Promicromonospora sukumoe: one gene and its partner. The protein of the gene in region 1 interacts with the protein of each later gene in a pairwise test. Links are inferred from orthologs where the notes say so. Each region holds a gene or a part of one and is shown on either strand. Other genes may lie near its edges. The genes, in order: ctaD and FHX71_RS01420.

Region 1 (15,267 bases):
TCATCGCGGACCTGCTCGAGGTGTTCCCCGACGCCGCGATCCTCGTGACCGGCGTCGAGGACCCGGACTCGCGGGCGCACGGCGCCAACGAGTCGGTGCATCTGGGCGAGCTGCGGAACGTCGTCCTGGCCGAGGCGCTGCTGCTGACGAAGATCGGCGAGGGGCTCTAGGCCCTCAGCTCTGTCCCGCCCCGGCTAGATCTTGGCGGAGGGCTCGCGCGGTGCCACGTCCAGCGCGCGAGCCCACGCCGCCACGTCGGCGGGCAGCTCGGGGGAGGGCAGGTCCTCGCCCGTCGCGTCCCGCACCACGTCCAGCGCGGAGATCCGGTTGCCCTTGCGGTCCAGGAACCGGCTGGCGACGATGCCGCGGGCACACAGCTTGTCGCCGCGCGTGAACACCTGCTCCAGGTAGAAGACGCGCTCGTCCCAGCCCAGGATGCGGGTCGTGATCTCGAACCGTTCGAACGGCTGCAGCGACCGGCGGTACTTCATGGTCGACGCCGCGACCACCGGCGCCCAGCCCTTCTGCTTGGCGACCGGGAACATGCCGAGGTCGGCGATCTGGTTGTTCCGGGCCACGTCCATCATCTGCAGGTACGTGCCGTTGTTGACGTGCAGGTAGGAGTCGAGGTCCAGGAGCCCGACGCGCATCCGGGTGACGGAGGGGTCGAGCAGCGTCTGTCCAGGGCGGGCCTTGCGGGGGAAGAGTCCGGACCAGGTGAGCTGGAGCATGCGAGCCATGTGCCCGAGGTTATACCGGGAACCGGCAGTATCAGATACCCGGTCCGGTCCCTGGTCCGGGCGCGCCGAGCGCCGTCGGCGGGTGCTGGATAGCGTTGCGCACCGACCGGGCCACCGCCGTCGTCTCCAGGCGTTCGACCAGGTGCAGCGCCATGTCGATGCCCGCGGAGACACCGGCGGAGGTGACCACGTCGCCGTCGTCCACGTACCGCGCCTCGGTGTCCACGAGGACGCTCGGGTCCAGGTCGGTGAGCTCGTCGTAGTGCTCGTGGTGCGTGGTGGCCGGCCGCCCCGCGAGCAGCCCGGCCGCGGCCAGCGGCAGGGCGCCCGTGCAGACGCTCGCCATGATCGGGGTCTGCCTGCGGATCTGCCGCAGCCACTCCAGGTGCCCCGGCTCGGCCAGCAGCGGCCGGGTGCCGAGGCCTCCGGGGTAGACCAGCACGTGCAGCGGCCCGACGTCGTCCGCGCCGTGCGCGGGCAGGATGCGCAGGCCCTTGGCGAGCCGCACTCCGGAGCCGTCCCAGGAGAACGTGCTCACGGTGGGCCGCACCTGCGAGTGCGAGCCCCACTCGGCGAAGACCTCGAAGGGCCCGACGACGTCGAGCTCCTCCGCCCCGTCGAAGACGAAGATCCCGATCCGTAGCCCGCCGTTGCCGCTCACACGCTCAGCCCGGTCAGATTCCGGGAAGGGCCAGCATCTGGTCGAGCGCCACCCGCGCCCAGTGGGCGTCGTCGGCGTCCACGACGATCCGGTTCACCATGCGCCCCTCCACGAGCGACTCCATGGCCCACACCAGGTGCGGCAGGTCGATCCGGTTCATGGTGGAGCAGAAGCACACCGTCGAGTCGAGGTAGTGCACCTGCTTGTCGGGGTGCGCCCGCGCGACCCGGCGCACGAGGTTCAGCTCCGTGCCGATCGCCCACGAGGAGCCGGGCTCGGCCGCCTCGAGCTTCTTGATGATGTATTCGGTCGAGCCCACGTAGTCGGCCGCGGTGACGACCTCGTTCTTGCACTCCGGGTGCACCATGACGTTGACGCCGGGCACCGCCGCGCGGATGTCGGTGACGTTCTGCTCCGAGAAGCGCCCGTGCACCGAGCAGTGGCCGCGCCACAGGATCATCCGCGCGTCGCGCAGCTCCTGGTCCGTCAGCCCGCCGTTCGGCTTGCGCGGGTCGAAGACCACGCACTCGTCCAGCGACATCGCGAGCTCCAGGACCGCGGTGTTGCGGCCCAGGTGCTGGTCGGGGAGGAAGAGCACCTTGCCGGTGCCGTCGACGCCGCCGACCTGGTCGAACGCCCAGCGCAGCGCGACCTCGGCGTTGGAGGAGGTGCACACGGTGCCGCCGTGCCGCCCGGTGAACGCCTTGATGGCGGCCGACGAGTTCATGTACGTCACGGGGATCGTGGAGTCCGCGATGCCGACGTCCTGCAGCACCGCCCAGGCCTCCTCGACCTGGCCGATCGCGGCCATGTCGGCCATCGAGCAGCCGGCCGCGAGGTCCGGCAGCACGACCTGCTGCTGGTCGGAGGTGAGGATGTCCGCGCTCTCGGCCATGAAGTGCACGCCGCAGAACAGGATGAACTCGGCCTCGGGGCGGGCGGCCGCCTCGCGCGCGAGCTTGAAGGAGTCACCGGTCACGTCGGCGAAGTCGATGACCTCGTCGCGCTGGTAGTGGTGGCCCAGGACGAACGCGCGGGTGCCCAGCGCGGCCCGTGCGGCGCGCGCCCGGTCCACGAGGTCCGGGTCGCTCGGTGCGGGCAGCTCGCCCGTGCACTCCACGCCGCGCTCGGAGGCCAGGTCACGCCCCTGGCCGAGCAGCAGCAACGGGGACGAGGCAGGCTCGGAGAAACCGGAGTATTCAGCCAGCAGGGTGCTCACGGTCACCATCATGACACGCGGTGGTGACAGGCAGTCAGGACGGTGCCACGATGCGTCTCGTGCACGTGCTGCTGCTTGCCGAGACCCTGCCCGACGCCGAGCGACTGGCCTCCGCGTGGCATGCCGCCGCGCCGCACGCCGGCACCGACGCGCGCGAGGTCCGGGTACCCGGGGCCGTCGCGGCGCGTGCGGGCGGTCCGCCTGTCCCGCCGCCCGACGACGCCGCGAGCCGCGGCGTGCTGCTGGCCGGACCCGCGATCCCGGTGGGGCGGCCCGCCGCCGTCGGGCCGCAGGACGCGGGGCTCGCGCACCCGGGGCCGACGGCGCCCGGGCCCGCCTCCTCGGCCCTGCCCCGGGCGGAGGGCGCGGCGCTGACCGAGGCCGCCGCGCGCGCCGACGTCGTCGTGGCGTACGTCACGCTGCTCGACGGCGAGGGCCTGCACCGGGGGGTCGTCGTGGAGGCCGCGGCGGCCGCCGCGCCGCACGCGGTCCCCGTGGTCGTGGTCACGGAGCGCAGCAAGGTGAGCAGGCGCGAGTGGTCGACGGCGGGCCTCAGCGGGGTGCACGAGGTCGCCGACGGCGACGTCGCCCGCGTGGCCCGGACCTGGTCGCCCGGCTGGGCGCGCTGACCCGGCGGGCCCCGCGGGCGGCGCTCCGCACCCCGGACGGTGATGGGCGCACGCGGTACGTGGGCGTACGATCTGAGAACAGACCGGCACGCGGGAACAGACGGACCAGCCGATGGGTTAGGGACGTTCAAGGATCGACTACCGGTATGTCGAACACGATCGGGAGATGACATGACCGACACCACCACGGACATCGGTACCCACGGCGTCAACGTCACCGACGTCGCCGCGGGCAAGGTCCGTAGCCTGCTCGAGCAGGAGGGCCGCGACGACCTGCGCCTCCGCGTCGCGGTGCAGCCGGGTGGCTGCTCCGGGCTGATCTACCAGCTCTACTTCGACGAGCGGGTGCTCGACGGGGACGCTCTGCGCGACTACGACGGCGTCGAGGTCGTCGTGGACAAGATGAGCGTGCCGTACCTCGAGGGCGCCACGATCGACTTCAAGGACACCATCGAGCAGCAGGGCTTCACGATCGACAACCCGAACGCGGGCAGCGCATGCGCCTGCGGCGGGTCGTTCTCCTGATCGCAGCCTCCCGCTGAGCGACGTTCTCGGCGCGAAGGGCCGGTCACCCCACGGGGTGACCGGCCCTTCGTGATGTCCTGGCTCCTTTGGTGGGAGCGGGGTGTGCGAGATCGGTCCGTTGCTCCGAGACCGGTCGGATGCACTGAGACCGGTCGGTCGCACTGAGATCGGTCGAATGCACTGAGACCGGCCGGTTGCACTGAGATCGGTCGGTTGATCGACCGATCTCGACGCAGAAGACCGATCTCAATACCTGGCGGTTTGTCCCCTCTCCTTCGAGACCTAAGTTTCTTCGCTCTGAGCCGCTCCAGAGCGAAGAAACTTAGGTCTCGAAGGAGAGGGTCAGCCGAGGCGGACGGTCACGGCCCAGCCGTCCCAGCCCTCGTCGGCGGTTTCGTCCCAGCCCTCGTCGCCGGGCGTGTTGTCGGCTCCGGCATCGCGGCCCTCCTCGCCCGGGCTCCCGGAGTGGTGCTCGCGGGTCGCCACGTGCTCGTGGCCGCGCATGCGGCACCAGGCGGGCACGTCGTGCTTGGCGGCGGGGTCGGTCGACAGCACGGTCAGCTCGGTGCCCGCCGGCAGGCCCTTCGCGGCCGCGGCGAGCCGGATCACGGGCAGCGGGCAGCGCAGCCCGCGGGCGTCCACCAACGTGTCAGACACACAGGTCACTCTAGTGACCTGTGTGTCTGACACGTGCAAGGGAGTCGTGCGTGGGGAGAGTTACAGGCCGCCGACGCCGAGCATCTCGCGGACCCGCGACACGGCGCCCGGGAGCACCGCGCAGAACCGCTCGACCTCGTCGGCGGTGGTGGAGCGGTCCAGGGCGATCCGCACGTTGCCGTGCGTGAGCACGCCCATCGCGGCCAGCACGTGCGACGGCTCCAGCGTGCTCGCGGTGCACGCCGAGCCCGACCCGACGGCGAACCCGTGCCTGTCCAGCTCCGTCACGAGCGCCTCGCCGTCCACATAGAGGAACGAGAACGTGGCGACGTGGGGGAGGCGTCCGTCCGGGTCGCCCACCACCTCGACGTCGGGGATGCGGGACACCTCGGCCCGTACCCGCTCCACCAGTGCCCGACGACGTGCCTCCTGCGCCACCCGGTCGGACTCGACGGCCTGCAGCGCCACCGCCGCGGCGAACGCCAGGGGCACGCTCACGCCGCCGGGGGCCCACGGGTCCTCGTCCTCGGGTCCTACGGGCGCCGTGCGCACCCGGTGCCGGACGGCGAGGACGCCGACGCCGGCCGGGCCGCCCCAGTCCGCCGGGTCCGCGGCCAGCAGGTCCCAGGTGTCGGGCACCGCGACGTGGCCCACGCTCGCCCCGGCGTCGACCAGCAGCGGGACGCCGGCTTCGCGGGCGGCGTCGTGCACCGCACCGACCGGCTGGACCGTGCCCACCTCGCCGTTCGCGTGCTGCAGCGCGGCCAGCGCGACGCCGGGCGCCCCGACTGCCGCGACCATGGCGTCCACGTCGACCCGCCCGAGCCGGTCGACGGGCACGGGGGCGGCGGGCCTGCCTGCGGCATCCGCACCTTCCGTGACACCCGCGCCTCCGGCACCACCCGACGCCAGGCTCGCCGCGTGCAGGACGGCGGCCCGCTCGACGGCGCTGACGACGACGGCGGAGCCGGCGCGCCGTCGGGCAGCCGCGGCCGCCGCGACCGCCGTGTGGAGGGAGGCGGTGTGGCTGGGCGTGAACCGGACCTCCTGCGTGCGTGCGCCGAGCACGGCGGCGACCGCCTCGCGGGCGCCGTCGAGCAGCCGCGCCGCGCGCCGGCCCTCGGCGTGCAGGCGGCGGGGGTCCGCCCAGCCGTCGGCGAGGGCCTGCTCGAACGCCTGCCGGGCGAGCGGGTGCCACGGGGCGCGCCCGCCGTTGTCGAGGTAGACCCGCTCCGGGGTACCGGAACCTCCGGGCCTGCCGGAACCTCCTGGCCTGCCGAGACTGCCGGAACTGCCGGGCTCACCGGGGTTCCCCGGGGTGGCGTGGCTCACACGTCCTCCTGCTGCTGGTGCCGTCCGTCTGATCCTCGCACCTGTCGTGACGGGCCCTCGCGGCGATCGTTCTGACACGACCTGGGCGGGTGTCCTGAACAGCGCCGACGTGTGCCCCGTGTGCGGAGTGCGTCACGTTCCGCGAGGTCCGTTCCGGGCATCATCAGGCCCCGGAGCGCGCTAGGCTGCATCCCATCGAGGACGAAGGTTCTGCGTGGAGCTCGGGAGGAAACCGGTGCGACGCGCCGGACGAGACGTGAAAGGCCTCCCTTGCACTCGAAGTCACCTACCCGCACCCGGCGGGCCATCCTGCGTGCGTCGGCTCTAGCCGTCGCCGTCGCAGTGCTGGCCTCTGGCTGCGCAAGCGAATCCGTCCAGCGCGGATACCTGCCCGGCTACAGCGACGGGGAGGTGACTAACCAGACCGGTCGCATCACCGACCTGTGGGTGGGCTCGTGGATCGCAGCCCTCGCCGTGGGCATCGTGACCTGGGGCCTGATGCTGTGGTGCATCGCGGCCTACCGGAAGCGCAAGGACGACCACCAGCTCCCGGTGCAGACGCGCTACCACCTGCCGCTCGAGCTCATGTACACGGCCGTGCCGATCATCATGGTGCTCGTGCTGTTCTGGTATACCGACCGCGACGTGACGGCCATCAAGACCGTCGACGGCACCGCGACCGAGCACATCCAGGTCGTCGGCAAGCAGTGGAGCTGGGACTTCAACTACCTCGACGCCGACGTGTACGACTACGGCGAGCACGAGGCGGACCCCGGCAGCGTCACGGCCGAGGACGAGCTCGACGGCGCCGTCGGCACCTCGACGTCCTTCCCGACGCTCTACCTGCCGGTCAACGAGACCGTCGAGTTCACCCTCGACTCGCGCGACGTCATCCACTCCTTCTGGATCCCCGCGTTCCTGTACAAGCAGGACATGATCCCGAACCGGACCAACACGTTCCAGGTGACGCCGACCCGCGAGGGCACGTACGCCGGCAAGTGCGCCGAGCTCTGCGGTGAGTTCCACTCCGGCATGCTCTTCAACGTGAAGGTCGTGTCCGCCGAGGAGTACGACGCCCACATGGCGGATCTCGCGGCGAAGGGGCAGACCGGCTCGCTCGGCATGGACCTCGCCCGCACGGCCGGCCCGGTCGACAACCCGGCGGAAACCACGGAAGAGGAGGCTGGGCACTGATGGCCGCAGCGACCACGACCGAGCTGATCCCGGGCCTGGCCCCCGGGCGCCAGACGCTCGGCCGGACGATCATCAAGTGGATCACCTCCACTGACCACAAGACGATCGGGTACCTCTACCTGATCACGTCGTTCATCTTCTTCTGCATCGGCGGCCTGATGGCCCTGCTGATCCGGGCGGAGCTGTTCGAGCCGGGCATCCAGCTCGTGCAGAGCAAGGAGCAGTACAACCAGCTCTTCACGATGCACGGCACCGTGATGCTGCTGCTGTTCGCCACCCCGCTCTTCGCGGGCTTCGCGAACGTGATCATGCCGCTCCAGATCGGCGCGCCCGACGTCGCGTTCCCGCGCCTGAACATGTTCGCCTACTGGCTGTTCCTGTTCGGTGGCCTCATCACCACCGCCGGCTTCCTCACCCCGCAGGGTGCCGCGTCGTTCGGCTGGTTCGCGTACGCGCCGCTGTCGACCACGACCTACAGTCCAGGGTTGGGTGGAGACCTCTGGGTCTTCGGCCTGGCACTGGCCGGTTTCGGCACGATCCTCGGTGCGGTCAACTTCATCACCACGATCATCACGATGCGCGCGCCGGGCATGACCATGTTCCGGATGCCGATCTTCACCTGGAACACGCTGGTCACCAGCCTCCTCGTGCTGATGGCCTTCCCGCCGCTGGCCGCCGCGCTGTTCGCGCTGGGTGCCGACCGTCGTCTCGACGCGCAGATCTTCAACCCCGAGAACGGTGGCGCCATCCTCTGGCAGCACCTGTTCTGGTTCTTCGGGCACCCCGAGGTCTACATCATCGCCCTGCCGTTCTTCGGCATCGTGTCCGAGATCTTCCCGGTGTTCAGCCGCAAGCCGATCTTCGGCTACACGGGCCTGGTCTACGCGACCATCGCCATCGCCGCGCTGTCGGTGACGGTGTGGGCGCACCACATGTACGTGACCGGCGCCGTCCTGCTGCCGTTCTTCGCGTTCATGACGATGCTCATCGCGGTACCGACAGGCGTGAAGTTCTTCAACTGGATCGGCACGCTCTGGCGAGGAAAACTCACGTTCGAGACGCCGATGCTCTGGTCCATCGGCTTCCTGGTGACGTTCCTCTTCGGTGGCCTGACCGGCATCATCCTGTCGAGCCCCGCCCTGGACTTCCAGCTCTCCGACTCGTACTTCGTGGTCGCGCACTTCCACTACGTGGTCTTCGGCACCGTCGTGTTCGCGATGTTCGCCGGGTTCTACTTCTGGTGGCCCAAGATGACCGGCCGCATGCTGTCGGAGCGCCTGGGCAAGGTGCACTTCTGGATGCTGTTCGTCGGCTTCCACACCACGTTCCTCATCCAGCACTGGCTGGGTGTCGAGGGCATGCCGCGTCGTTACGCGGACTACATGCCGCAGGAGGGCTTCACCTGGGAGAACCAGGTGTCCACGATCGGCGCGTTCATCCTCGCCGCGTCGACCCTGCCGTTCCTCTGGAACGTCTACATCACCTGGCGCAAGGCGCCCAAGGTGACGGTCGACGACCCGTGGGGCTACGGCCGCTCCCTGGAGTGGGCCACGTCCTGCCCACCGCCGCGGCACAACTTCTCCTCGCTCCCGCGCATCCGCTCGGAGTCGCCGGCGTTCGACCTGCACCACCCTGAGGTCGTCGCGATGGAGCACCCGGAGTACAACCGCGGCGTGCTCGACAACATCTACGGCGAGGCCGACCGCCGCGGTCAGGACAAGCAGGCCCAGCAGCGCGCCGCGAACGGTACGGGCGACTCGGGTCAGAGCAGCACGACCATCGTGGACAAGCCGGACGAGGGGACCAGCAAGTGAAGATCGAGGCACGGCTGTTCCTCTGGGGCACGCCCTTCTTCGTCCTGGCCGGGGTCGTCTACGGCTTCATGACGGACTGGCACGAGCCGGTCGGCTTCCTGGGCATGCCGCTCGTCGGTGGCCTGGTCGCGATGATCGGTGCGTACCTGGCCCTGACGGCCCGGCGCATCGACGCCCGGCCCGAGGACGACCCGAACGGCAACATCGAGGACGCCGCCGGTGACCAGGGTGTGTACGCGCCCTGGAGCTGGTGGCCGCTCGCGATCGCCGGCTCCGCCGCGATCTGCTTCCTCGGCCTGGCCGTGGGCTGGTGGGTGCTCTACATCGGCTTCTGCGTGGCGATCATCGCGCTGGTGGGCTGGGTGTTCGAGTACTCGCGAGGCATCCACTCGCACTGACGCTTCGCCGAGATAGAACTGGGGCCGGACCACCGATCGGTGGTCCGGCCCCAGTTCTATCTCGCCACGGTTCTATCTCGGCGGTGCCGGCTACCGGCTGGCCGCGATCCAGCGGTCCAGGGTGGCCTGGGCGGCCCCGGAGTCCACGGCCTGCGCCGCGAGGCCGATGCCCGCGGTGAGCCGCTCCACGAGCGTCCCGGAGCCCGTGCCGGGCAGCGTGCCGTCGGCGACGAGGCCGGAGGCGGCGTTGAGCAGCACGGTCTCGCGGACCGGGCCGTCCTCGCCCGCGAGCACCGCCCGGGCGACGCCCGCGTTGTAGGCGGCGTCGTGGCCGCGCAGGTCCTCGACCTTGATGCGGGTGAGGCCCAGGTCCTCGGCGGGGTCGATGCGGTGCTCGGTGACCGTGCCCCCGGACACCTCCCAGACGGTGGCGCCCGCGGTCGCGGCGAGCTCGTCCAGGCCCTCGTCCCCGCGGAACACCAGCGCGGACTTGCCCCGCTCGGCGAACACGCCCGCCATCAGCGGCGCCATCCGCGCGTCCGCGCAGCCGACGGCGGCCGCGCGCGGCTGGGCCGGGTTGGTGAGCGGGCCCAGGAAGTTGAAGGCCGTGGGCACGCCCAGCTCCTTGCGGGTCACGCCCGCGTGGCGCATGGACGGGTGGAAGGCCGCGGCGAAGCAGAAGGTGATGCCCGCCTCGCGCGCGATGCGCGCGACGCGCTTCGGCGGGTGGTCCAGGCGGATGCCGAGCTCCTCCAGCACGTCCGCGCTGCCCGACGACGACGACGCCGCCCGGTTGCCGTGCTTCACGACGCGCAGGCCGGCACCCGCGATGACCACGGAGGCCATCGTGGAGATGTTCACCGTGTGCGCACGGTCGCCGCCGGTACCCACGATGTCCACCGAGGGCCCGGGCACCTCGATGCGCACGGCGTGCTCGACCATCGAGTCGGTCAGGCCCGAGAGCTCCTCGACGGTCTCGCCCTTGGCCCGCAGCGCCACCAGGAAGCCGGCGAGCTGGACGGGGGAGACCTCACCGGTCATCACCCGGTCCATCGCCCAGCGGGCCTCCTGCTGGCTCAGGTCGGTGCCGGTCATGAGCCCGGCGAGCAGACCGGACCACGTGGGTGCCTCGAGGTTCACGCGGTACCCGCCGTCGCGGGGGCGAGCAGGTGGGCCACGGCCTCCTGGACCTTGACGGCGTCGAGCGGGCGCGCCACGACGCCGTCGGCCAGCGACCAGGTCGCGAGCCAGGCGTCGGCCGGGCGCCCCGTCAGCACGAGCACCGGAGGGCACTCGTAGATCTCGTTCTTGAGCTGGCGGCACAGGCCCATGCCGCCCGTCTGGTCGGCCTCACCGTCGAGGACGAGCAGGTCCCACTTCTCGTTGTCGGCCTGGTCCACCACGGCGGTCGCGGTGGCGGCCTCGGCCCACTCGATGGTGGGCGCGCCCGCGTGCAGGCGCGGCCCGACGGCGAGGCGTACCTGCTCGCGCACCGTGCGGTCGTCGCTGTACAGGAGGACTCGCGGGCCCGGCGCGGAGCTGCCGGAAGCCGTACCGCTCGAACCTGCGCTGGTCACATCCGTCGTCATGCCGGTCATGCGTCGATCGTGGCACAGAGACTGCCTCGGCGGCAGATATGTCCACTCCCTTTTCATGGCGATCTGCTGGATCACGTCAGCAAGTGAGGGCACCGGTAGGGCGATGAAAGGACTTTGTGAGATTCGACGCGAGTGTCCGCGGCTCTTCGGCGTTCGGGACGCTCCAACGTCGGCCATAATGGCTGTCGTGTCGACCGCAACGGCTGCAGCCACCCCCACGCACCAGCACGTGACAGTCAATCGTCCGAACCCGGTCTCGGTCGGGACGATTGTCTGGCTCGCGAGCGAGCTCATGTTCTTCGCAGCGCTCTTCGCGATGTACTTCACGGTCCGGCAGACGATGCCGGCCGAGGAGTGGGCGCTGCAGGCGGACAAGCTGAACATCACCTTCTCGACGATCAACACGATCGTCCTGGTGCTGTCCTCCTTCACCTGCCAGTGGGCGGTCTTCAAGGCCGAGCAGTTCAAGCCGTCGCGCTCCGGGAAGCTCTACCAGTTCTGGACCTGGGGCATGCACGAGTGGCTGACGATGACCTACCTGATGGGCGCGTTCTTCATCGGTGGTCAGATCTTCGAGTACACCGAGCTGGTGCACCAGGGTCTGACGATCTCGTCCAGCGCGTACGGCTCGGTCTTCTACATGACGACCGGCTTCCACGGTCTGCACGTGACCGGCGGTCTGATCGCCTTCCTCTTCGTGCTCGGCCGCTCGTTCGCCGCCAAGCGCTTCGGTCACCACGAGGCCACCACCACGATCGTCACGTCCTACTACTGGCACTTCGTCGACGTGGTGTGGATCGCGCTGTTCGCGGTGATCTACCTGCTGCGCTGACCGTTCGCACGGTCGCCCCAGGGCGTCCGTGCCACACGGCCACGTGCGGTGGCATAGGTTCATGACAGAGAAGCTCAACACTCACAGCGAGACGAGGAAATTTTCGTGAAGGCACTCGCCGCCCGCAGGCATCACCGGCTGGCGCCGGTCGTCCTCCTGCTGCTGGCGCTGCTGACCACGGGCGGCGTCTACGCCGCCCTGGCTCCGAGCACGGCTAAGGCCGAGACCGTCAGCACCGCGGACATCGAGACCGGTAAGAAGCTGTTCCAGGCCAACTGCGCGACGTGCCACGGCGCGAACGCCGAGGGCACCGCAGGCGTGCCGTCCCTGGTAGGCGTCGGCGCTGCCGCCGTCGACTTCCAGGTGTCGACCGGCCGCATGCCGATGCAGATGAACGGCCCGCAGGCGGAGGCCAAGCCGCCGCAGTTCGACGCCGAGCAGACCGCGGCGCTGGCCGCGTACGTCTCCTCGCTGGGCGCAGGCCCGGCCATCCCGACGGACGAGCAGGTCGACGCCTCGAAGGGCGACGCCTCGAACGGCATGGCCCTGTTCCGCACCAACTGCGCCATGTGCCACAACGCCGTGGGCGCCGGTGGCGCCCTCTCGGAGGGCAAGTTCGCCCCCGCGCTGTGGGAGACGTCGGAGCGGAACATCTACCAGGCGATGCTCACCGGCCCGCAGTCGATGCCGGTGTTCAACGACGCGAACATCACGCCGGACGAGAAGCGCGACATCGTGTCGTTCCTCGTCGAGCAGCGCGAGGGTTCGGCCGGCGGTAACGCGCTCGGCGCCCTCGGCCCGGTGTCCGAAGGCCTCTGGGCCTTCGTGATCGGCCTGGGCCTGCTCATCGGCGCAGCCGTGTGGATCGGAGCGAAGTCCTCGTGAGCGAGAACCAGAACAACCCCGCCGACACCTCGCACGAGGTGGCGGTCACCCCCGAGACGGGCACCGCCGTCGGCCACCCGGAGCGGTTTCCCGACCCGGGCGTCCCGGAGCACAAGCACCGCCTGACGGACACCGACCCGCGCGCCGCCAAGCGCGCCGAGCGGACCGTCACGATCCTGTTCGTCCTGTCCATCCTCGGCACGATCGGCTCGATCGTCGCCTACGTGATGGTCCCGCCGGACGGCACGACGTCGGGCGTCCGCCTGTCGACCCTGCTCATCGGTCTGGGCCTCGCGCTCTCCCTGCTCGGTATCGGCGTCGCCGGCATCCACTGGGCCAAGTCGCTCATGGGCGACAAGGAGATGGTCCAGGAGCGTCACTCGCTCGCGACGAACGAGGAAGACCGCGCCATCGCGGTCCGCGACCTGAACGAGGGGCTGGGCGACTCCGGCGTCGTCGGCCGCCGTGGTGTGCTCAAGGGCGCCTTCTTCGGCGCGCTGGCCCTGTTCCCGCTGGCCATCGCGGTGCCGCTCATCGGCTCGGTGGGTGGCGACTGGAACATCTCCAAGTTCAAGCACACCATGTGGAAGTCGGGCATGCGCCTGGCGATCGACCCCTCGGGCCGGCCCATCAAGGCCGCCGACGTCACCGTGGGCTCCGTCTTCCACGTCGTCCCGGAGACCACCGAGGCGTACCGCGAGACGCACGACTGGATCAACGAGAAGTCCAAGGCCGTCGTCCTCATGGTCCGCCTGAACCCGGAGGACCTCCGGACCGACCAGTCCCCGCCCGGCGAGACCTGGTCGCACGAGGGCATCGTCGCCTACTCGAAGATCTGCACGCACGTGGGCTGCCCGGTGGCGCTCTACGAGCAGCAGACCCACCACCTGCTGTGCCCCTGCCACCAGTCGACGTTCGACATCGCGGACAGCGCGAAGGTCGTCTTCGGCCCGGCTAACCGCCGGCTGCCGCAGCTGCCGATCACGGTCGACGACGAGGGCTACCTCGTGGCGCAGCAAGACTTCGCCGAGCCCATCGGCCCGAGCTTCTGGGAGCGCCTGAAGTGAGCACCGCGACCCACGACACCAAGAACGAGGCACCGGCCAAGCCGACGACGACCGTCGGCAAGGCCGCGGACTACCTCGACCAGCGCACCTCCATCGGCGTCGCCGTCAAGGAGTTCGCGCGCAAGGTCTTCCCGGACCACTGGTCCTTCATGCTCGGCGAGATCGCGCTGTTCTCGTTCGTGGTGCTGATCATCTCGGGCTTCTTCCTGACGATGTTCTTCGAGCCGTCGATGGCGCTGGAGCACTACGAGGGCGAGCACCCGGCGAGCATGCAGGGGCAGCTCATGTCCGTGGCGTTCGCCTCGACCCTCGAGATGTCCTTCGAGGTGCGCGGCGGTCTGCTGATGCGGCAGATCCACCACTGGTCGGCCCTGATCTTCATGGCCTCGATCGTGGTGCACATGATGCGCGTGTTCTTCACCGGCGCGTTCCGCAAGCCGCGTGAGATCAACTGGATCGTCGGCATCCTGCTCATGATCCTGGGCCTGGCGGCCGGCTTCACCGGCTACTCGCTGCCCGACGACGTGCTGTCCGGCAACGGCCTGCGCATCACCGACGGCGTGGTCAAGTCGATCCCGGTGCTCGGCTCGTTCATGTCCTACATGATCTTCGGCGGCGAGTTCCCGGGGCACCACATCGTGCCGCGCCTGTTCACGCTGCACATCTTCGTGGTGCCGGGCATCCTGCTCGCGCTCATCGCGCTGCACCTGTTCCTCATGGTGCTGCAGAAGCACACCCAGTACCCGGGTGGTGGCCGCACCGACAAGAACGTGGTGGGCTACCCGGCGCTGCCGGTGTACGTCGCCAAGATGACCGGCAACTTCTTCATCGTGTTCGGCGTGCTCGTGCTCATGGGCGCGACGATGTCGATCAACAACGTGTGGAACTACGGGCCGTTCGACCCGTCACCGGTCTCCGCCGGCGCCCAGCCGGACTGGTACATGCTGTTCCTGGAGGGATCGCTGCGGCTGATGCCGGGCCAGGGCACGGAGTGGGTCATCCTCGGCTACACGTTGCCGTTGAACGTGCTGATCCCCGCCGTCGTCATCCCGGGTCTCCTGTTCACGTTCCTCATCGTGTACCCGTTCATCGAGGCCAAGGTCTCGGGCGACGACCGCGAGCACCACGTGCTGGACCGCCCGCGCAACAAGCCGGCGCGCACCGGCCTGGGCGTCGCGTTCCTGACGGCGTTCATCATCCTGGCCCTGGCCGGGTCGAACGACCTCATCGCCACGCACTTCGCGCTGTCGATCAACGCGATCACCTGGGTGTTCCGCGTGCTGTTCTTCGTCGGGCCGGTGTTCGCGTACTTCATCACGAAGCGCATCTGCCTCGGCCTGCAGCGCAAGGACCGCGAGCTGGTGCTGCACGGCCACGAGTCGGGCCGCATCGTGCGCTTCGCCACCGGCGAGTACATCGAGGTGCACACCCCGCTGGACGACCAGGAGCGCTGGCTCCGCGTCAACTACGAGGCGCCCGGCCCGCTGGCCATCGCCCCGAAGACCGACGCGCGGGGCGTCAAGCGCAAGGGCTACGGCGCCGACAAGCGCTGGCAGGTCCTGTCCCGGTTCTTCTACGAGGACCGTGTCTCGCCCGTCACCCCGGCAGAGGTGGCCGCCGCGCACTCGCACGGCGAGCACGACGAGCTGCACGGCTCCGAGCGTCAGGCCGTCGAGGCCGGCGCGGGAACCACCTCGCGGGAGCACTGAGCGACCT
Region 2 (15,061 bases), 3.1 Mb from region 1 along the record:
GCCAACGTCGCGCCGACCGGTCGCAGCCTTCTGCACCTCGGACACCCCGAAGACGATCGTGCCACCGCCACTGTTGGCCATCGCCGCGACGTCCTTCGGAAAGTCGCTGCCGGAGGCGCCCTTCTCCGGGGGCAGCTCACGCTTCCAGTCCAGATCGCTGGTCTCGACGAGATGCTCCGCCACAGCCGTTGCCACCAGCTCGCCCGTTACCGGACCGGGCTTGTGCCCCAGGTACTTGTGCAGTGCGCTGAACGTCACCATGACCTCCATCAAGAGTGCTCGTGCAGGCCGACCCTACTTTTAGTGACCGACAGACATCCCGACAGCCGTTCCAGCTCCAGCTGCCCCTCGGACCACCACCCGATCACACGCTCCCGCCCGCATGCTGGCCGCATGCCGCTGCGCCGGTCCAAGCCCAGGCACCCCTGTGATGGCCTCGAATTCCTCGGCGTAACCAGTAGCAGGAGAGCGCGCCCCTGCACGTTCACCCGCTGCCCGGAGCGTGCTTTGTCGCTTTCATCGGTACCGTCGAAGCCCACAAGAGGACTCCGGAGGGCGGGACGTGATGAACGAAGCCACGTTCATGCTCGCTCGCCAGACGGGATACAGGCCAGCTTGGCGTGCCGCCAGGACCCTCCACCTACTCAAGGTCCATGTATCGCCGGACCGCACTGCGTCATCCTGCGGGCTGATACGAGGTGGGCCCTGTGGCCCGGCGGGGAGAGCGTGGCCTCACCGAGACGTACTTGATGTAGATGCGACAGGAACTGCGCGGAGCCCTGGGGAATCAATCATGGAATCACCCCGACGCACCATGCAAAGAATCACTGCCACCCTTATCGGCGATCCAGCTCTGAGCTCCTATCGTGCCTGAGGAGAGGAGCCCAAGGCGAGGCGTCATCACGACCGCCATTATCGCACTTGAGATACTCGCGGGCATCCTCATCAACAGAGGATCCGACCAGCTGCCGCATCAAGTTTCACAATTGACGAAGGCTCCAACGATATGGGCCATCCTCACAGGAGTCGTTCTCCTGAGCGTTATCCTGCATCTCCTGTCAGGCGCCGCGGACCAAAAGCGGTCCTACCCCATGCGATTCGGAGAAATGCCACTTCGTTCGCCCAACTGGATCGCGTCCCTACCCTCATGGATTCTAATGACCCATTTAGCGCGGCGAAGACTCGTCGTTCTCTACGGTCCAAGCGGATCGGGTAAATCACAAAAAGCAGCAGCATTCGCACGAATGAGTCGTCGACGATTTAAGGTCATCATCTGGGTTCCAGCAGCATCAGAGTATTCAATAGTTGCCACATACACTCGCGTCGCACAAGCTCTGGAACTAGTCAGCCCTGACAGAGAAGCTGAAGTTTCAGCCCGTCTTCTGCGCGACCATCTCCAGTCAAGCTCGCGACGATGCCTACTCATCCTAGATGGCGCAACTGACCCTGCCGCCGTCCAACGATGGGCACCTGGATTCGGGAACGTCACAACGATCGTCACAACTACCTTCGAAGGAATCACACATCAAGGGTCTGGAATCCAGATATCAGGTTTTACCGACAGGCAAGCGAATCGATATGTGAGCCGCCGCCTACCGGGAGAATCTCGCGAGGACGCGCGCCACCTGGTCAGAACCGTCGGAAAACTCCCGGTCGTGCTCGCGCAATCCACCGCCGTAATCCGTCACGATCGGATCAAAATTCGAGAGTATTGCACCCAATTTGCCAACCAGCCCATTCTGGCTTCGCTGCACAACATTGGTCTGCTTGGTGTCGAGAGTCCTGCAATTTCCGGAGTGCTTCACTCGATCAACGCCTTTAGCCGAGCAAACCAAGCCCAGCTTTTGGACGGGATGAACGGCCACGAATTGCTCGCCACATTCTCACTCTACTCACCAGCCCCAATTCGGAGATCGCTCCTGATGGCTTCACAGATCGATGCTTCACCGGGCGCAGGAGCCGTATTGGGGCTGTTTCCATCGTGGTCGCTAGCTAGTTGGAACTCTGGCACAGAATCGATTACTTTGAACGATATAACTACTACGGCTTCTCGCGAGAATTTGTCACCCAGCGAGGTGAGAGAAGCGACCTCGGCTGCAATAAGAATGATCCGGAACGCAAATTGGCTACCGGAGGGCGCTTGGCATTCTGGCCCACCGACGCAAGATGGGCGCTACGCAGCCTCGCTTGCAGCCGCACTTTGGAGCAATGCGTGCGAACTTGACATCGGCGACGATCTGCTAGTTGAACTTGGAGAACTGCGACTGTCGGTCGCGAAATTCGAGTTCGCGGATGGCAATTTTCAAACTTCGTTGAACATCGGGACAGCGGTCGCCTCTGCTCTCGATAAGATCCAGTCAGAGCGCGCGGACTTAGTTGCCATCGCTACATCGACTCACGCGGCACATTGCCTCCTCGCATTGGGCGAGAAGAGTTCTGCTATTACCGCCTACAGGAGCCTTGCCGAGAAGACATCAGCGACGCATGGGCATCTCTCACCTCTCCATATAGAAACAATTCTGGGCCTCGCAAACACTTACCGATCGGCCGGACAGGCTAACAATGCGGTGCGCGTCCTCGAAGGACTTATCAAAGGCACTAGAATCGCACAGGATTTACCCAGCACGGTTCAGGCTGAAATCTTCGGAAGTCTCGGATTTGCGTACCTCGTGAACAACAATCCGCTGAAAGCAATCCCTCTACTTGAGAGGTCCGTCTCGATTCGGCGTAAGACCCTAGGAGAGCGGGCCCTCATGACGCTAGCAGTGCAGACCAATCTCGGCCGGGCCTACCTAGAAGTCATGGACCCTAGGGCGTCGGCCACGATTGAGGAGACTTTCCAGGCGAAGGTCGAGTCTCTCGGATGCGATCACCCGCAGACACTCGTGAGCATGCACTATTACGCCATTTCTCTCATTTCAAGGGGTGAGTTTGATGACGGGATGTCCCTCTTGCTTGACACACTGAAAGCGCGCATTAAGAGGCTCGGGGAGAGCCATCCAGACACGCAATTGACCGCGAACGTCGTCCGGTCATTCACCGACGTTGAACCGCTATAGGTATCCGTCAGGTCCACCATCGTCGTCGACGTTCTCGTCACCGTCGTTGCCCTGACCCGCGTCGTCCGATGGCGGCGGGTATTTCTCCTTGAGAGCGCCAAGGAACCTGTGCCTGGTCTGCAGGCGGAGGTGGGATGAAGTCGCACGGCGAACGATGGCACGCTACGCCCTAGCAACATGCGGGCCCTGCATGCGCGCCCCAGCCGTCCGGTCCAGTCACCTGCACTGGTGCCTCAGACAGGCCCGCGCTGCTCTTCGATGACCTGGATTCGTGCCAGTGCGGGATGCTCGTCCACACCGACCGCGTTCCACGCCACAGGTGCAAGCCAGCTTTGCTCGTCTCCCTCGCTCAGCCGAGTCAGTCTCCACGGCTCAAGCGGCGCTGGGGCAAGCGGGGCCAGTTCCCCGTCGATGCTGCCGGACTCCAGCAGCCGTAGAAGGCGACCCTGCTCGGCGAACCTCACCCGTGGCGAGATGAGATGGACGGGGCCGATGTCCACCCGCCAGCCAGCGATGTTCATTTCGAACTCTGGCTGCCGGATTCGCATGAAGTGCTCGCTGGCTATGAAGCGGCCGAGCTCAGCCGTCGTGCCGTCGTCGTGGTGGACCCGCATCGGGATCTGCAGCCACTGCGGGACCAGGACACAGCAACCTTCGACGACCAGGCGTGCTAATCGCGCCTGAACCCGGTCGTAGGTCGTGAAGGCGGTAGGCATCCGCTTGCGGGCTCCCAGGTGCCTTTCAAGGGCTGCGAGGTCGGCGACAAACTGATCGATTGTCTCAAGGTCGTCGTCGACGGGGTCCTCGAACTCGTCGAGGGTGAAGGCCGCTGCGACTTCTCCATCGCGCCGGATAGTGATTTGCCGGGCGTCGCGGCAGATCGACCGTCGCAGTCTCAGCACCTCGACCGCATCGGAGACCATCAGACCGTCCACACTCAGATGGAGCTCAGCGGTACCCCGTTCCTCGGCGTGGTGCGGCACCAGATAGCGGACCGTGAGCCCGCCGTAGAAGGTCAGCTCCAGAGTTCCGCCCTCGGGCCCGGCGCCCGCATGGGTCACGACACCGTCGTGCTCCCCGAGCACGCCGTTCGCGTCTCGCAGCTCGATCGAGAACCGGTCCTGGAGCCGCGGGCTCTTCGTCGCCTCGAAAGCCAACATCCCGGGACCGTCCATGCTGAAGAACGCGGGCCCGCTCACCTTTGAGGCAACGACCGGGACTTTGACGGGCTCACCAACGCCGTACCCGATCGACCGCCGAAATGCCGCCCGGTCGTCCTCCGAGGCAGTCTCGGGGTCGAGGATGAACTGGGAGACGATCGGGCTCTTCTCGGGAGCATCTGGGGACTTCGGACGGGGCGTGATGGTCGTGACGCCGTTCTCGATGCGGAAGTCTGGTGCCCAGTAGGGGTCCATGTCGGCACCGCGAGCTGCCAGCAGCCGGACGCGCTCAGCGAGGTCGTCCCCATCCTTGAGGACTGCCGTCGTGACCTGGTACTCACCGACCGCTTCGAGGATCGGATCGCGTTCGAGATACCGTCGCACGCCGTCGTGCTCGGCGAGCAGATCATCAAGGGCGACACGATCGAGAATCTCGATCCGCAGCCCCGTCTCACCGGCGAGTCCTTCGACGAACAGCCTCTCCGGTGGTGTCAGCTTGCAAGGCACGACCAGAACCCACCGCTGGGGACATTGGCGTGCTGCCTGGTCGAACGACGCGCGGATGTGCCGTTTCCTGCTCGATACCCCCAGCCCGCCGTCCGGGTAGTACTTGAACTGGTAGATCGTCAGCTCCCCCAGCGCCGTCGTGGCCTGAAAGTCGACCCCGCCATCACCACCGCGCCCGTCGGGCGAGAAAGCAGTCGCTCCAGGCTCGGCGTCCCACTTCGCTTTCAGGAGCCGCTCAACAGCCACGTCGAACCGTTCACGGCCCATCTGCCGCCAGTCGATCATCACGAGAGCGACGCTACCCGCGACCACTGACAAGCAGATCGGCGCCGCGAGTCACCCGTCAACCATCGGTGCAGCAGTCCGGCCGCACGCTCGGCGTGGTGCTTCGAGGGAGGACTGGTCTCGCCGACCCATGGCGACCTCGCGAGCATCGACGCTTGCATCGATCGCTTTGCGGGCGCCGACGTGACACGACCGGAGCGCGAACGGGACACCACGGGGCCGCACATGAGACTCCTGCCAGACACCGCATGCGAGTTGCGCACTCCCGCGTCAAAGTCGTGTCCTCTCGGTGTCCCTCCAGGCCACCGACAACGACCTCGGACGGCACGGTCACCCCGCACCGGGGCAGGCCCCGCACGCGAACCATGCACCCCGCGGGGTCCTTCGGTCTCGCCGTCATAGGCGGCGGGACCCATGCCCGGCCAGGGCATCAAGGCCGGGCGCCAAGCCACGGTCGACGAGCCAGGACGTGACATCATGCGCAAAGCCGCACCCGCAACCAGCAAGCCCGACACTCGACCTACCGCTCAGGCAAGCCGGCAAGGTGAGCCCGACGAGCTGGAAGCACGCATCAGGAAGTTCGTCGACGACCGCCCCCGCTTCTCGTTAAGCCTCGTAATGGCGATCAATCGAGCACTGACCCCACCGCCCGACCCTCGCTGAGCAGGGTGACGCGGGTCAGGACACCCGGTTGCGAGAGAAGGTTCGCAGCCCGTGACGGGGCGTTGAGCCAGACCTCCTCGATCTCCGGGTCGTCGAGGTAGGGCTGCAGCGGCCCGAAGCCCCCGACCGCATCGGTCACGGCGCGCGCCGCCGCTCCGGGATCGTCGAGCGGCGGCACCACGCCGACGCTCGCCCGTGTCTCGTAGTCGCCCACCGCGTCCGTGACCAGGGTCGACAACCCCGCCCGGTCACCGATCGGGTCCAGTCCCCTGCGCCGCACCAGCTCGCGGACCTCGTGCTCGAGAATCCGCGCCCCCTCATCGCCCATGAGCGGCAACGCTAGGTCCAAACGTTCATCTCCGCTTGGCACCCTGTGGATAACTTTCCCCAGACCCGGGAGTTATCCACCTAATCCACAGGGTTGTCCACAAAGGTGCAGGTAAAGAGGGTTGTCCGGGATGCTCCGGGATGAACCCACGGTGGACGGCCGGTGGATATCGTCTAGCCCATGGACGCCCACCCTTCACCCGGTCCCGACTCCTCCGGCCGCGGCCAGGACCGCTGGCAGGCCACCGCGAGCGCCGCCGGGCTGCTGGCCGACGACGGCAGCGTCGCCGTCACGATCTTCGCCGAGATGTCGGCCCTGGCGGTCCGCACGGGTGCGATCAACCTCGGCCAGGGGTTCCCCGACGTCGACGGGCCCGAGTACGTGAAGCAGGCCGCGATCCAGGCGATCGAGGCGGGCCGCAACCAGTACGCCCCCGGGGACGGCGTGCCGGAGCTGCGGCAGGCCGTCGCGGACCACCAGAAGCGGCACTACGGGCTGGACGTCGACCCCGACACCGAGGTGCTGGTCACGACGGGTGCCACCGAGGCGCTGACGGCGTCCGTCCTGGCCCTGACCCGGCCGGGCGACGAGGTGCTCACGCTGGAGCCGTTCTACGACTCGCACGCCGCGGCGATCGGCATGTCGGGCGCCACGCACGTGACCGCTCCCCTGGTGCCGGGACCGGACGGTTTCCGGCTCGACGTCGAGGCCCTGCGCGCCGCGGCGACCGACCGCCTGCGGATGATCCTGCTCAACTCGCCGCACAACCCGACCGGGACGGTGCTCACGCGCGACGAGCTGGAGGCCGTCGCCGCGGTCGCCCGGGAGCACGACGCGATCGTGGTGACCGACGAGGTCTACGAGCACCTCACGTTCGGCGCGGAGCACATCCCCGTCTCGACGCTGCCGGGGATGGCGGAGCGCACGCTGACCATCTCGTCGTCGGGCAAGACGTTCTCGTTCACGGGCTGGAAGGTGGGCTGGTTGCACGGGCCGGCCGACCTGGTCACGGCGGTGCGCACGGTCAAGCAGTACCTCACGTACACGTCGGGCGCGCCGTTCCAGCCCGCCATCGCGCAGGCCCTGGCCGACGACGACACGCCCCGCGACCTGGCCGCCTCCCTCGCGAGCCGCCGCGACCTGCTGTGCGCGGGCCTGGAGACCGCCGGCTTCGAGGTGACGCGCCCGGCCGGCACGTACTTCGTGATGGCGGACGCGTCGGCCGTGCTCGCCCGGCTGGGCCTGCGCGACGGCGTCGAACTGTGCCGCAGGCTGCCCGAGCTGGCGGGCGTCGTGGCGATCCCGGCGTCGGCGTTCTGCCGCGCGGGCTCCCCGACGGCGCAGGCCCTGGCGAACCACGTGCGGTTCACCTTCGTGAAGCGCGAGGAGGTGCTGCGCGACGCCGCGACCCGGCTGGCCGGCCTGGGAGTCCCGCTGAGCTAGCGGGGCTCACCCCGCCAGCAGGGAGACCGCGACGGCCAGCATGATCAGCGCGATCACGCCGTCGAGCACGCGCCACGCGCCCGGGCGCCGCAGCACGGGGGCGAGCAGCCGGGCGCCGTAGGCGAGGGCGGCGAACCAGGCGACGCTGGAGATCATCGCGCCCGCGGAGAACCACCAGCGCGTGTCGCCGTAGGTGGCGGCGACCGAGCCCTGCAGCACGATCGTGTCGAGGTAGACGTGGGGGTTCAGCCAGGTCAGAGCGAGCGCCGTGAGGACCACGGGCTTGAGGCGGCGGCCGGGTCCGTCGCCGAGGGCGCCGTCGTCGGCCGCGGCGAGGGTCGTGTCCCCCTTGACCGCCCGCCAGGCGGCCATGGCCCCGTACCCGAGCACGACGGCGGCGCCCAGCCAGCGCACGACGACGACGGCGTTGGGCCAGCGCTCCACGAGGGGCCCGAAGCCGGCGGCGCCCGCGGCGTAGAGCGCGACGTCGGACGCCGCGCAGATGGCCGCCACGACGCCCACGTGCTCCTTGCGCAGCCCCTGGCGCAGGACGAACGCGTTCTGGGCCCCGATGGCGACGATGAGCGAGAGGCCGAAACCGAGTCCGGCGAGCAGGGGGAGCATGCCCTCAACGCTAGGCAGCCGATCCCGTGAAGACCAGTTCATGTTTCTCACGCTGCGTTAGCAGAACTGAAGATGCGCGACACTGGTCGCATGCGATGGGACTCCCGCCAGCTCGAGGCGCTGGCCGCCGTGGTCGCCGAGGGCTCGTTCGACGCCGCGGCCCAGGCCCTGCACGTCACGCCGTCGGCGGTGAGCCAGCGCATCCGGGCCCTGGAGAACGCGGCGGGCAGCGTGCTGGTGCGGCGGGCCCGGCCGGTCGTCGCGACGTCGTCGGGCCAGGCGCTCCTGCGCCTCGCCCGGCAGACCGAGCTGCTCGGCGCGGAGGTGGCCGCGGAGCTGGGCGCGCACGGCGCCGACGACCCGCCCGAGGACGCGGACGACGGCGCGCCCGGCCGCCTCGTCACGGTGCCCCTGGCCGTGAGCGCCGACTCCCTGGCCACCTGGGTGATGCCCGCGCTCGCCCAGGTCGAGGGCGTCACGTTCGACATGCACCGCGCCGACGACAGCCGCACCGCCGACCTGCTCCGCGAGGGCGTGGTGATGGCGGCGGTCACCTCGCAGACGGCGCAGGTGCAGGGCTGCCGCAGCACGCCGCTCGGGACCATGCGTTACCGCCCCGCGTGCACGCGCGCCTTCGCGGCGCGCTGGTTCCCCCACGGCCCGACGCCGGAGGCCCTCGACGCCGCGCCCGTCGTCGTCTTCGACCGGACGGACGACCTGCAGGACGTCTACCTGCGCGCCAGGGCGCCGGAAGCCCGGCCGCCGCGGCACCACGTGCCGAGCACCGTCGAGTACGAGGAGACCATCCGGCTGGGCCTGGGCTGGGGCATGCTCCTGGAGCGGCCGGCGATCGGCGGGCTGCACACCGGCACCGGCGGCGGCATCACGCCGCTGGAGCCCGGCTACGTCCTGGACATCCCGCTCCACCTGCAGCAGTGGAAGCTGCGCTCGGCCGTGCTGGACCGGGTCGCCACGGCGCTGCGAAAAGAAGCAACACGAGCACTGCTCCCGGCGTGAAATCTGGACGTACCCCCATCATTAGCCCTGATCCAGTCCTTCCGCACTTCCGGATCATGAACCGGACATCCCCTGTCCGACTTCCTACGGTTCAGGAATGCTCTCCGCGCTTGCCGGGATGGCCTTCGGCCTCTCGCTCATCGTCGCCGTCGGCGCCCAGAACATCTTCGTCCTCCGCCAGGGCCTGCGCAGGGAGCACGTGGGCCTCGTCGCCGGCATCTGCGCCGTCAGCGACTTCGTGCTCATCTCGGCCGGGGTCGGCGGGCTCGGCACGCTGATCCAGAGCTTCCCCACGGTGGTCGAGATCGCCCGGTGGGCGGGCGCCGTCGTCGTGCTGGCCTACGGCGGCATGGCCGCCCGGCGCGCGTGGAAGGGCCAGCAGGTCGTCATGGGGCGGCACAGCATGACCTCGCGGACCGTGGGCGCCGCCGTCGCCACCACGCTCGCGCTGACCTGGCTGAACCCCCACGTCTACCTCGACACCGTGGTGCTCGTGGGCGGGCTCGCCGCGACGCACGGCGACGACCGGTGGTGGTTCGGGCTCGGCGCCTGCCTGGCCAGCACCGCGTGGTTCGTCGCTCTGGGCTACGGGGCGCGCTACCTCGCGCCGCTGCTGGAGAAGCCCGGCGCCTGGCGGGTCCTGGACAGCGTGGTCGCCCTGACCATGGTGGCCGTGGCCGCCACGCTGATCCTGGGCGCCTGACCCAGCCGCTCGCGCCACCCCAGCGAGTTGTCAGACCTACAGGTCACCCGGGTGACCTGTAGGTCTGACACGTCAGGCGCAGACGCCGTCGAGCAGCACCTCGGGGCTCGGGCTGGGCTTCGGCTTGGTCGGCTTGCCGCCGCCGGTGGCGCCGTCCGCGGTGTCGCCCTCGGTCGCGCCGTCCCCGGCGTCGGCCATCTCGCCGCCGTCGCCACCCGCGTCGCCCTCCGTGCCTCCGGCGTCACCCTCGGAGCCCCCGGCGTCGCCGGAGCCCCCCTCGGCCGCACCGCTCCCGCTCGGCGAGGCGGACGGCTCCGGCTCCTCCAGGACGACGTCGTCCGGCGGCTCGTCGGCGGCGACGCGCGCGAAGATCTCCGCGGACTCCGGGCCCCAGCCGAGCCCGCTGACGCCGTTCTCGGTGGTGTCGTACACCGGGACCTTGGTCATGATGATGTTGCGCTTCTCGATCTCGCGCAGCGACCAGGCCAGGCCGGCCACGCTGCCCGGGTTGGCGATCGCCGGGTCGGCGCTCAGCGAGCCGAGGGCCGCGTTGATCAGCCGGAACGTCTTGGTCGGGTCCGCGAGCGTCTCGGCGGACAGGATCTGGCGGAACGTCGCGTTGATGAACGCCTGCTGCCGCTCGATGCGGGTCAGGTCGCTGCCCATCTCCAGGCCCATGCCGGTGCCCTTGCGGACGCGCAGGAACTGGATGGCGGTCTTGCCGTCCAGCCGGTTCTCGCCGGCAGGCAGGTCGATCCGCGCGGACCGCGGGTCACCGTGCAGCGCCTCCGGCAGGCACATCTTCACGCCGCCGATCGCGTCGACGACGTCGATCACGCCGTTCATCTTGACGACGGCGTGGTTGGTCACCGTGATGCCGGTGATCGCGTTGACCGTGTTGATGGTGCAGGCGGCGGCGTGCTTGAGATCCGTGCCGCCGCTGCCGACGGTGAACGAGGCGTTGAACTTGTCCCGGTAGGGCTGCGACTGGCTGCCGTCGGGGAGCTTGCACGAGGGGATGTCCACGAAGGTGTCGCGGGGCAGGGACACGATCTCCATCCACTGCCGGTCCGCCGAGATGTGCACCAGCATCGTGGTGTCGGAGCGCATGCCGTCGACGACGCCGCCGATGTCCGCGTTCGAGCCGTCCCGGATGTCGGTGCCCATGAGCAGCAGGTTGACCGGCTCGTCCTTGAACGGGTCGGACGGGTCCTTCGGCTCGACGACCTCGGTGACCAGGCCGTCCAGGTCCTGGACGTCGATCTGCGAGATCGCGTTGTGGTACGCCGTCGCCGCCGCGGCGGAGCCGAACGCCATCACCCCGATGACGCTCATCGCGGCGGTGCGGACCACGAACGCCTTGCGCCAGCTGCGCACGTGGCGCGGCTGGCGCTCCCCCGAGCGCGCATGTCGGGGAACCCCGGGAATTATCTCGCCGACAGGTCGCACTGCCGTCCAGAAGTCACTCGCCACGCATCGGAGGGTAGAGCCTCAGTGCGACAATCGTGTAACTAAGTCGCCCGGTTCACAGGAAGCGTCCAGCCCGTGCCAGGGGCCCGGGCCGTGGTTCAGTCGGCGCAGACGCCCGGCAGCAGCGAGGGCGAGGGTGACGGGCTGGGGGTGTCCGACGGCGACGTCGCGCCGTCGGTCCCCCGGCTCGTGGCCTCGTCCGTGGCCTCGTCCGAGGCGCCGCCGGACGTCTCCCGGGACGGCTTGTCCGACGAGCCGCCGCCCGAACCCGAGGACTTGTGCCCGGGTGGCGGCTCGTCGGCCGCGAGGCGCTCCCAGATCGCCGCGGCGTCCTCGGTCCAGACCACCCGGTTGGGGTCGGTCGGGGCGGCGACCACGGGCAGCTCGGTGAACACGATCTCGGAGGGATCGATGTCGCGGATGCTGAAGGCGAGGCCCGCGAGCGCCGCGGGGTCGGCCAGCCCGGGGTCGGCAGAGATGGCGCGGAGCACCGCCTCGATGGTCCGGTACAGCCGCGGGGAGTTGGTCACGACGTTCTGGTCCAGGATCTGGCGGACGAGCGCGTCGACGAACGCCTGCTGCCGTTCGATCCGGGTGAGGTCGCTGCCCTGCTCCAGGCCCAGGCCGGTGCCGTGCCGGGCCCGGAGGAACCCGATGGCCTGGCGGCCGTCGAGGGTCTGCTCGCCGGCGGGCAGCTCGAAGCGGCCGTACGCCGGGTTCTGGACGAGCGGCTCGGGCAGGCACATGCGCACCCCGCCGAGCGCCTCGACGACCTCGACCACGCCGTCCATCTTGACGACCATGTGATTGGTGACGGGGACGCCCGTGAGGGTCTGCACGGCGGAGATGGTGCAGGCGGCGGCGTAGGTGAGGTCCTCCTCGGCGCCGCCGCCGATCGTGAACGCGCTGTTGAACATGCCGTAGGTGGCGCCGGACTCGCTGCCGTCGGGCAGCTTGCACGACGGGATGTCGACCAGCGAGTCGCGCGGGATCGAGACCACCTCCATGCGGGACCGGTCGCCCGAGACGTGCACCAGCATCGTGGTGTCCGACCGCATGCCGCCGTCGCCCTCGCCGGCGATCTTCGTGTTCTCGCCGCCGCGCAGGTCGGTGCCCATGACCAGGATGTTCAGGCTGCGGCCGGTGAAGGGGTCGTCGGGGTCGGCGGACGGCGTCGGCCCCTTGACGAGACCGGACACGTCGCTGACGCCGATCTGCTGCTTCAGGTCGAGATAGGCGGCGGCGCCGCCGGCTGCCACGAGGGCCAGCGCGCCGACGACGACGAGCGCCGCGGCGCGCGCGGCGCGATGACTGCGCTGGTGACGGAGGTGCCGGGGCACATAGGGAGCATAAGCATGTACCCCGGCACGGGGCCTGTTAAGTGGTCCGCGGTCAGCTCACCGCGGCGTCGCCGAGGTCCGGGTTGTCCGAGAAGAATCCGTCCAGACCGGCATCAAGGAACACCTCGATCTCACCCACCAGGTCACCGATCCCGTTCGGGTCTGCCGAGGAGCGGAACTCGGCGGCGAGGAACTGGTTCTCCCGGCGGAACGTCCAGGCGTGGACGTCCAGGCCCGCGCGGTGGGCGTCGCGGATCACGCTGCTGGGCGCGGCGAGCGTGCCGTCGGCGTTCCGCGGGATCAGCACGTTCTTCTCGGAGCCGATGCCGTCGGCGTAGGTCGCGATCTCGCGGAGCCCCTGGCGGGTGACGAGGTCGGCGTAGGTGCGCGGGTCGCCGTCGGCTACGAGGTCGTAGGGCGCGCCGCTGCTGCTGATGAGCTGGCCGAGCGGCACGTCGGTGAGCTCGTCGAGCTCCTGGAGGTTGCCGACCTCGAAGGACTGCACGATCACCGGGGCGTCCCGGCGGTCGAACCCGTTGCGGCGCAGCTCGGCCACCAGCGGCTCCTCCAGGGAGAGGCCCACGGAGTCGAAGTAGGTGGGGTGCTTGGTCTCCGGGTAGACGCCGACGGGCGCGCCGTCGCAGGTGCGGCTGTTGCGGGCCAGGTCGAGCACCTCGTCGAGCGTCGGGATCAGGTAGAGCCCGTCGAACGCGGTGTTCTGGGGCCGGACCTGCGGCAGTCGCTCCTTGGCGCGCAGGGTGCGCAGCTCGGCGAGCGTGAAGTCCTCGGTGAACCAGCCGGTGATCCGGGCGCCGTCGATCGTCTTGGTGGTGCGACGGCCGGCGAACTCGGCGTGGGTGGCGACGTCGGTGGTGCCGCTGATCTCGTTCTCGTGCCGGGCGACCAGCACGCCGTCCTTCGTGGAGACCACGTCGGGCTCGATGTAGTCGGCGCACTGGTTGATCGCGGTCTCGTACGCGGCGAGCGTGTGCTCGGGCCGGTAGCCCGAGGCCCCGCGGTGCCCGACGACGGTGACGCCGTCGTCGGCCACGCGCTTCTTCCTGAGGTCGACCAGGGCCATCTCGGTGTCGTCCGGGGTGCCCGTGACCCGCGCGTCGTTGCCGGGGTAGTTGTTGTCGTTGCCGATCAGGAGCGTGTCCTTGTCGACGAACAGGACGGTCTCGAAGGACTGCACGGGCAGGGCGAACGTCTCGCCGAGGCCGTAGCCCTCCCCCGCGTCGATGCCGCGCGGGTTGTCGATCCGCAGCGCGTCCACGACGAGCTCCTTGCGGACGAACCCGTCGCGGTCCGTGCGGCCCAGGTCGATCTCGTAGACGCGCTTGGTGACCGACTGGTCGCCCTCGAAGTCGTCGCGCTCGATGAGCAGCATCGAGTCGCGGCCGGTCGAGAAGGCGTCGCCGATGACGTTCGCCGTCTGGTCGGTCTGGTACGCCCAGCGCTTGCCGGTGTACTCGCCGCGGCGGGTGTCGAACTGGTAGATCCAGCGGCGGCGGGGGTCGGCGTCGTCGGCCAGGGCGCCCTCGACCACCGGGTAGAGGTAGCGTCCGCTGCCCGCCATGGCCTCGAAGCCGCGGCTGCTGCCCACGTTGGGCGTCTCGCCCGGCTCCAGGTACGGGTTGCCCGGCGACTTGCCGTCGGGGAACCCGTAGGGCGCCTCCAGCAGCGTGCCGTCGGCGTCGAAGTGCAGCAGGAACGGGCCGAACTCCTCGCCCACCCAGAACGTGCCGTCGGCGGCGCGGACGAGGGACTCGACGTCGAAGTCGGCACCGGTCAGCAGGCGGTCGGTGGTGTCCTCGTTGACGATGTCGAAGTCGAGCACGTGGTCGCGGTCGTTGTACTCGACGAAGTCGAGCACCTTGATCTCGCCGTTGCCCTTGCCGGAGTGCTTGCCGGACGGCTTGCCGCGGCCCGTGTCCCACTGGGGGCGCACCAGGTAGTTGCGCAGCAGGAAGTCGGCGGAGTTGCCCTTGGCCCCGAAGCCGTTGTCCGGCTGGGCCCAGAAGGTGCCGTCGTGGTTGTCGACCATGGCGGAGAAGCCGGGGATCACCTGGCCGTCCCAGGGTCCCTGCCGGCCGTTGCCGGGGCTGGCGGCCGCGCCCGACGGCGGGCCGTCCGCCAGGTAGTCGGCCGACAGGGTGGCGCGACCCGCCAGGGTCGCGGCGAGATGGGTGCCGCCGTGGTGCTCGGTCGCGGGTCCGGGCCGGGGCCCGGCGACGGCGACGGCCGCCGGCAGCAGCAACGACGTCGCTGCCGCGGCGGCCACCACGCGCGCGGCGCGGGTACGCAGGGGTGTGCTCATGGGAGCGAGCCAAGTGGGCGTACCCCACATCCCGGTGAATCCCGCACTACCTCTGGGTGAACTCTCCCGGCGGGCTCCCGGGCGGTTCTCAGACCGGCATGTGCCAGCCGCCGCGGCGGAACGCCGGGGTGGCGATCGCCAG

The links.
Region 2: the proteins of ctaD (region 1) and FHX71_RS01420 interact in binary tests that used the Escherichia coli proteins (3 or more experiments, as listed by UniProt). The link is inferred for Promicromonospora sukumoe from one-to-one orthologs.

Annotation. Positions count from the first base shown.
Region 1 is NZ_JACGWV010000001.1:3,421,419-3,436,685, reverse strand. What follows is about bases 6,365-9,363. They hold ctaD (aa3-type cytochrome oxidase subunit I), read left to right. Parts: upstream 6,365-6,956; coding sequence 6,957-8,771; downstream 8,772-9,363. Other genes in these bases: trpD (anthranilate phosphoribosyltransferase), read right to left, coding at 9,260-9,363; FHX71_RS15160 (cytochrome c oxidase subunit 4), read left to right, coding at 8,768-9,169; ctaC (aa3-type cytochrome oxidase subunit II), read left to right, coding at 6,365-6,957. Outside these bases: FHX71_RS15210 (dipeptidase), read left to right, coding at 1-170; FHX71_RS15205 (acyl-CoA thioesterase), read right to left, coding at 195-740; FHX71_RS15200 (DJ-1/PfpI family protein), read right to left, coding at 772-1,401; quinolinate synthase NadA, read right to left, coding at 1,415-2,629; FHX71_RS15190 (hypothetical protein), read left to right, coding at 2,671-3,249; iron-sulfur cluster insertion protein ErpA, read left to right, coding at 3,421-3,774; FHX71_RS15180 (sulfurtransferase TusA family protein), read right to left, coding at 4,117-4,431; FHX71_RS15175 (cysteine desulfurase family protein), read right to left, coding at 4,492-5,763; more of ctaC, read left to right, coding at 6,034-6,364; more of trpD, read right to left, coding at 9,364-10,309; FHX71_RS15150 (response regulator), read right to left, coding at 10,306-10,767; ctaE (aa3-type cytochrome oxidase subunit III), read left to right, coding at 10,946-11,599; qcrC (cytochrome bc1 complex diheme cytochrome c subunit), read left to right, coding at 11,705-12,484; qcrA (cytochrome bc1 complex Rieske iron-sulfur subunit), read left to right, coding at 12,481-13,551; qcrB (cytochrome bc1 complex cytochrome b subunit), read left to right, coding at 13,548-15,260. UniProt on the Escherichia coli protein: Cytochrome bo(3) ubiquinol oxidase is the terminal enzyme in the aerobic respiratory chain of E.coli that predominates when cells are grown at high aeration.
Region 2 is NZ_JACGWV010000001.1:298,455-313,515, reverse strand. The notes cover bases 5,521-8,313. They hold FHX71_RS01420 (pyridoxal phosphate-dependent aminotransferase), read left to right. Parts: upstream 5,521-6,182; coding sequence 6,183-7,445; downstream 7,446-8,313. Other genes in these bases: FHX71_RS01410 (LysR family transcriptional regulator ArgP), read left to right, coding at 8,160-8,313; FHX71_RS01415 (LysE/ArgO family amino acid transporter), read right to left, coding at 7,452-8,069; FHX71_RS01425 (hypothetical protein), read right to left, coding at 5,637-6,002. In the rest of the region: FHX71_RS01440 (AlbA family DNA-binding domain-containing protein), read right to left, coding at 1-258; FHX71_RS29905 (tetratricopeptide repeat protein), read left to right, coding at 1,656-3,059; FHX71_RS01430 (hypothetical protein), read right to left, coding at 3,293-5,014; more of FHX71_RS01410, read left to right, coding at 8,314-9,086; FHX71_RS01405 (LysE/ArgO family amino acid transporter), read left to right, coding at 9,184-9,789; FHX71_RS01400 (LCP family protein), read right to left, coding at 9,862-11,262; FHX71_RS01395 (LCP family protein), read right to left, coding at 11,358-12,599; FHX71_RS01390 (esterase-like activity of phytase family protein), read right to left, coding at 12,652-14,919; FHX71_RS01385 (multidrug effflux MFS transporter), read right to left, coding at 15,008-15,061. UniProt on the Escherichia coli protein: Shows aminotransferase activity with methionine and histidine as substrates, and to a lesser extent also with phenylalanine.